Regions from separate parts of the Bacillus sp. GW821-FHT01G09 genome, predicted to be linked through region 3. Evidence: predicted binding sites of a transcription regulator. Region 3 holds the regulator's gene; each other region holds the start of a gene.
The links. Region 3 encodes LexA, which represses DNA repair genes until DNA is damaged. Its sites were predicted from a motif close to CGAACATATGTTCG; they were not measured.

Region 1 (2,274 bases), on a different contig from region 3:
CCCGCTTTCGACGTTTTCGCTAGTCTCTTGAAGCTGGTTGTCCTCCATAAAACGTGCGAGCGCATTCGTTTGAATAATAAACCCGTCCGGAACAGGAAGACCGTGTTTGGTCAATTTAATCAAATTCATTCCTTTTGCTCCAGCCAGCTGGCTGGACTCTTCTGCCTGGCGAAATAAAACAGAATACATATTTGAAACCCCTCTTTTCTTCATTCATTTTGTTTTTCTCTCTAGTCTTTTTATTGCGGAGCCTGTGTTTAAAAAAATGATAGTAAACACTATCATTCAATTGTAGGTTTTCAGGAAAATGCTGTCAAACGCAGAAAGTCCTAAATAAAATGAATAGTTAAGTTGGTTATATTATCCTGAAAAATGCGGCCGTACTGGTACTGTATGCCTATTTTCTTTTATTCTCGGAATCTGGCGGCGGACTTGATGATGTAATAAAAAAAGTGCCGCTGATTAGAACAGCGGCACCATGGAATAAGTTTTGACCGGCACCAAAATGCAAATATGGTGATTGATTTTGGCTGAAAAGGGGTATGGTGTAGTAGAGGGAGCGAATGCACGATTGTCCGATTCTTCATTTTTTACTATAATCAGATCAGATGAAGAATCCCTGAGGAGGGTTTTTGTTGATTACAAAAGCCGTTTTTGCATTGTTTTTCCCTTTTATGCTTGTTGTTCTATTTACTAGAGTCACCTTTAATCATTATGTGGCGATCGCTTTAACAGCTGCATTGCTGTTTGCCTCTTATTTAAAAGGCTATACAGAAACGTATTTTATTGTAGGATTGGATGTTGTGTCTCTTGTGGCTGGGGGACTGTATATGGCCAAAAAAGCTGCAGAGAAAAAAGAAGAATAAATCGGACATAATGAATATAAAGACTGAATACCTGCTTTTACGATTTAAAAGCAGGTTTTTTATACACAAAAACAGCTGGAAATAAAAAACCACCGAACTTTAGTTCGTATTTTTAGTGATTTTGCTTTCCATTGTGTTACTATATCTATAGGAAGATTTCGTTAAAGAAACGGAGGCTTATTTTTGTGAAAGATCGCTTTGAGTTAGTCTCGAAATATCAGCCCCAGGGAGATCAGCCGAAAGCCATTGAAAAGCTTGTGAAAGGAATTCAGGAGGGCAAGAAGCATCAGACTCTGCTGGGTGCGACAGGAACTGGGAAAACATTTACGGTGTCTAATTTGATTAAAGAAGTCAATAAGCCGACTCTCGTGATTGCCCATAACAAAACCCTTGCTGGACAGCTTTACAGTGAGTTCAAGGAATTTTTTCCGAACAATGCTGTCGAGTATTTTGTCAGCTACTATGATTATTATCAGCCGGAGGCGTATGTGCCTCAAACGGATACATTTATAGAGAAAGACGCTAGTATTAATGATGAAATTGATAAACTGAGACACTCCGCCACATCAGCTTTGTTTGAGCGCAGAGATGTCATTATTATTGCGAGTGTGTCTTGTATATACGGCCTCGGTTCGCCTGAGGAATACCGGGAAATGGTCGTGTCACTGCGGACTGAAATGGAAATTGAGCGCAACGAGCTGCTCAGAAAACTTGTAGACATCCAATATGCCCGCAACGATATCGACTTTCAGCGCGGTACATTTCGTGTGCGCGGGGATGTAGTGGAAATCTTTCCGGCATCCCGTGATGAGCATTGTGTCAGAGTTGAATTTTTCGGTGACGAAATCGAACGGATTCGGGAAGTAGATGCGCTGACAGGAGAAATTCTCGGCGACCGAGATCATGTTGCGATTTTCCCGGCATCCCACTTCGTAACGCGGGCCGAGAAAATGGAGAAGGCGATTCAAAATATCGAGAGGGAGCTTGAGGAGCAGCTGAAGGTCATGCATGAAAACGGAAAGCTCCTTGAAGCGCAGCGTTTAGAGCAGCGGACAAGATATGATCTTGAAATGATGCGTGAAATGGGTTTCTGCTCCGGCATCGAGAACTATTCAAGACATTTGACTCTGCGGCCTCCAGGTTCAACGCCGTATACGCTTCTTGATTATTTCCCAGACGATTTTATGATCGTGGTGGATGAGTCGCATGTGACAATTCCTCAGGTGCGCGGCATGTTTAACGGAGACCAGGCGCGGAAACAGGTGCTCGTGGATCACGGCTTCCGGCTTCCATCAGCGCTTGATAACCGTCCGCTTCGTTTTGAGGAATTTGAAAAGCATATGCACAATATCGTGTATGTATCAGCAACACCAGGGCCGTACGAGATTGAACATACAGATGAAATGGT
Region 2 (2,274 bases), on a different contig from region 3:
CATCACATAGCCTAGGCTCATTTTCTTTGCATAATCCTGAAATAAATTGAGCTGCCATATGTCATCAGATGAGAGCTGAGACAGATTGACACCGAGGCGGCGGACGGGTTTCCCGTCCCAAAATGTAAGAAACAGCCGTCGTACAGCCTCATATACATCCTGCGTAGAATTAGTCGGCTCTGCCAGCTTCACTTGCCGGTTGAAGCCCGTCGGCCAATCAAAATCAGCACCCCGGCAGCTCACTGACACTGTCTGCCCCATGACCCCGGCGTTTCGGCTTCGCCTGCACACCTCTTCACTCAGCTCAAGCAATACGACCTTGATTTCTTTGTCAAAGTGTTCGTAGTCTCTCGGGAGAGTCATTCCATGGCCTATCGCCTTTTGCCCGTCCAGAGACGAAGTTGACACAGGGGAATAGTCGATTCCGTTTGCCGTCATCCACAGCACGTGGCCGTTAATGCCCCATTTCTTTTTTAAAAGATCGAGCGGAAAAGCCGCGAGCCCGCCGATCGTGCTGATGCCCATTCGATTTAAATGATGCTTCATGCGGCTCCCGACGCCAAACATGCTGCCCACCGGGAGCGGCCACATTTCGGTTTTCATATTTTCTTTCGTTAAGGTAAAAATACCGTTTTTATTCTTTTTGGCAAAATTGTCACACGCAATTTTGGCCAGCGCTTTGTTAGGGCCGATTCCCACCCGTGCATAAACGCCGATTTCCCGCATGATTCTGCCCTGAATGCTTTTCGCGATCTCCATCGGCGTCCCAAACAGCTTCTGGCTGCCTGTAATGTCCATGAACTGTTCATCGATGGAATACGGCTCCACAAGGTCTGTATACTCCTCTAGAATGGCCGTAATTTGCAGTGATACATCAATATACCGCTGCATACGCGGCCGGAGCACAACAGCCTCAGGACACTTTTCCTGCGCCTCCCACAGCCGTGAAGCATTCACCACACCCTTTTGTTTCGCCAGCGGGCAGGCAGCCAATACGACTCCGCCCCTTTTTTCAGGGTCACCCGAAACAATGACGGGCCTATTTTTCAAATATGGATTTTCCGCTTTCTCTACAGATGCATAAAACGATTGCATGTCAACGAGAAAAATCACTTTTTCTTTCATCATACACACCTCTAAAAAGAACTTATGTTCGTTTTTCATTATATGCGAAAGTATGTTCGTTTTATACTGGTAAATGATTCTTGTCTGACAGAAAATATGATACAAGGGTTTGAGAGAAGAAAAACATTTAGTAGAATAAAAGCGAAGCATAAGGATAGGAGAGTCATGATGGAGAAATTTGTCGAAAAAATGCTGGGACAGGCATTGCGTCAATACGGCAGAAACGTTGCTATAGATCCGTTAAGCCCGTATGAAAAACAAAGCCTGAAAGCGGCTCTACAAGAGAGACGGAATGAAGAACCGGATGAGGATCTGCATGCGCATATAGAAGATATCATTTATGACTATGTCACAAACCAAGGCCTGTTCTCTTAAACGCATGACTGTCAGTTCGTTCAGCCGCTGATGCGGCTTCCCTTTGAAAACACCGCCCGAAACAAATAAACAGTTTCAGGCTCACAGAAAAAAGCAGGATTTTCTCACGCTCCATAGATTCATATGGCCTGGCATAAAATTCCCCTCAGTGCTCGCGCAAAACGGAATAAGCTGTCCATGATCACGCGTATACACTTTTTCGAAGAGATGTGCTCTCTTGTTCTGTCATGCGGTCCATCGGTTTTCAGCTTACATCTTGATCTCATAGCCGGTTTCACTGCCGATATGATCTACGTCCTGGCGGCTTAAACTAACACACCCTCACTGACCAATCGCTTTGCTTTTCATCGGACATCCCGTCATTTTCCTTCTTCAATTTCAAGATGTAAACTCCGTCAGCCACACGCATCCTCAACGCATAGTATATTGCCATCCATACAATCAGGCATACTACATGTCAAAAACGAAATATTTTGAATGATCTATTGGAGAAGGAAATTTTTTCATATATGATAGAGGAAGATCTTACATACAGGAGAGAATATAATTCATGAAGAAATGGAAAGATATCCACCCGATCAGCTGGACAATTATAATCGGAACCATTTTCGGCAGAATGGCAACATCGATGAGCATTCCTTTTTTAGCGATTTATTTGACAGCCGTCCAAGGCGCATCAGCTTCCTATGCAGGGCTGGTCATTGCCGCGAGCTCATCAGTCGGCATCCTCGCAAGCTTTTACGGCGGATATATCTCAGATAAATTCGGCAGAAA
Region 3 (2,274 bases):
TTTTACAATTGAAGATCATGAATTTGAGGAGGTATCAGCTAAATTAAAAAGACTTCATGTCAATATTCTGCCTGGCAGAGAACGAGATGAACGCGATCGAAAATCAATTTATTTTACCGACCCTGACGGCCACAAATTTGAATTTCATACCGGAACCCTTCAAGACAGGCTTCGATATTACAAACAAGAAAAAACGCATATGCACTTTTATGATGAAACGGCCTTTTGATAGCACAACCATATTTCATATAAGGTTAAATTTAAAGAAGGGTGTTGGTGGAGACTTTATGTTTGGGGAAGGTTTCTACCCGACTTGTTCAACGATGCCATATATTTTGAACTGCACAAGTGATTGGGTGAAGGTGAAATTGAAATACACATTACATTTTATATGAAGAAAGCGAGCTGTTTTATCAGAATGTTGAACTAATTAAACTATGTACTAAATTTTCAGTATATTTCAATTGCTTCGCCCCTTAATAAATATAAAACCGCATCCTTCCACGACCTAAAAAATGAAACGTTTTTAAGAAGATAGCGTCTAATATTCTAAACGTTCATATTTTGATAAAAGTTTCCTGAAGGAAAGAAAATTTCTTGACTTCAACAATCTTTTGGTGGATAATTATGGTGTAAACATGATGTTCTTTTTCCTCCTATTCAGGCTCGCACCCAAAAGTCAGGGCGAGCCTGCTTTTTTTGAACAACAAACCCCCTCTCCGTAAAGGAAGAGGGGGTTATTTTATGCATCTGATAGATCAATAGATTAATGGACGGTTCTGAACACGCCAATCACTTTCCCTAGAATGCTGACATTCTGCAAAATGATAGGTTCCATCGTTGGGTTCTCAGGCTGCAAGCGAATGTGGGTATCCTCTTTATAGAATCGTTTTACAGTTGCTTCATCCTCTTCTGTCATCGCAACTACAATTTCCCCATTGTTCGCTGTGTTTTGCTGTTTAACGATGACATAGTCCTTATCGAGAATACCAGCATCTATCATACTGTCTCCCATAATCTCCAGCATAAATACATGCTCGTCTGGAGGAACCATGCGGTCAGGGAGCGGAAAATATTCTTCAATATTTTCTACTGCTGTAATAGGAGATCCCGCCGTGACTTTCCCGATGACCGGTACATTAACGACCTGGCTTTGCGGAATGTCTACTTCTTCATCAAGAATTTCTATTGCTCTTGGTTTTGTCGGATCTCGTCTGATCAGCCCTTTTGTTTCCAAACGGGCCAAATGGCCGTGGACAGTAGAGCTGGACGCAAGCCCGACAGCCTCTCCGATCTCTCTCACGGAAGGCGGATATCCTTTTGATTTAACCTCTGCTTTAATAAAACGGAGGATATCAAGTTGCCTTTTTGATAGCTTCGTCATTTTTCGCACCTCAAAACGTCGATTTTAAGAAGATTATAGCATGATTTTCCTTACAGTACAAACATAGGTTCGAAAAAACAATTGACAGAAACGTTTGTTCGTATATACTGAAATTATAAAAATGCGAACAAACATTCCTGTTGGAGGTTATGATCATGAGTAAAGAATCTATTATTTTTGTCGGTCTGTTCACAGTGATTTTGAGCGCGGTTATCCTTATGCTGTCATATACAAGCAGCGGCCAGGAGCTTAATCAGTATGTTAAAATAGAAGTCCAGCAAGGCGACACACTTTGGTCAATTGCTGATCAGGTAGCAGATACAAAAAAGATAAACAAAAATGATTTTATTGAATGGGTAGCTGATAAAAATCAACTACAAACATCTGATATCCAGCCGGGTGATGAGTTAGTGATCCCATTGAAAAAGAAGCATCAGGATGCATATGAATTGGCAACTGTAAGATAGAGAGGAAAGAGAGATAAAATGAAAGCACTCATTTATGCCCGTGTAAGCACAAATAAAGAACAGCAGGAAACGTCATTAAAGCGGCAGGAAGAGGAGCTTACGGCCATTGCTGCGGAGAACGGCATGGAAGTCGTCAAAGTGATTTCAGAAAAAGCCAGCGGATATGAAATGGATCGGGATGGTGTATTTGAGCTGCTTGATGAGATTAAGATCGCTGGAATTGATGTCATTTTGGTTCAGGACGAGACAAGGCTCGGGCGGGGAAACGCAAAAATCGCACTGCTTCATTGTATTTACAGAGAAGGTGTGAAAGTCTATACAACGGCTCACAGAGGTGAACTGGAGTTATCGGAGGCTGACTCAATGGTCTTGGAAATCGTCAGCATTGTGGAAGAGTATCAGCGAAAGATTCACAACATGAAA

Region 1: a site for LexA is predicted at 960-973, ahead of uvrB (excinuclease ABC subunit UvrB). Genes of this name have one in related genera too.
Region 2: a site for LexA is predicted at 1,171-1,184, ahead of AC07VD_RS15275 (DNA polymerase IV). Genes of this name have one in related genera too.

What each region holds. Positions count from the first base shown of each region.
Region 1 is NZ_JBWKWL010000001.1:427,378-429,651, reverse strand. It holds gene AC07VD_RS02145 (PEP/pyruvate-binding domain-containing protein) at 1-189, opposite strand, end outside; gene AC07VD_RS02140 (CsbA family protein) at 636-866, shown strand; gene uvrB (excinuclease ABC subunit UvrB) at 1,052-2,274, shown strand, end outside.
Region 2 is NZ_JBWKWL010000004.1:324,480-326,753, forward strand. It holds gene AC07VD_RS15275 (DNA polymerase IV) at 1-1,128, opposite strand, end outside; gene AC07VD_RS15280 (YqzH family protein) at 1,294-1,500, shown strand; gene AC07VD_RS15285 (MDR family MFS transporter) at 2,051-2,274, shown strand, end outside.
Region 3 is NZ_JBWKWL010000002.1:980,048-982,321, forward strand. It holds gene fosM (FosM family fosfomycin resistance protein) at 1-229, shown strand, start outside; partial or broken gene AC07VD_RS10235 (hypothetical protein) at 138-480, shown strand; gene lexA (transcriptional repressor LexA) at 767-1,384, opposite strand; gene yneA (cell division suppressor protein YneA) at 1,534-1,851, shown strand; gene AC07VD_RS10250 (YneB family resolvase-like protein) at 1,870-2,274, shown strand, end outside.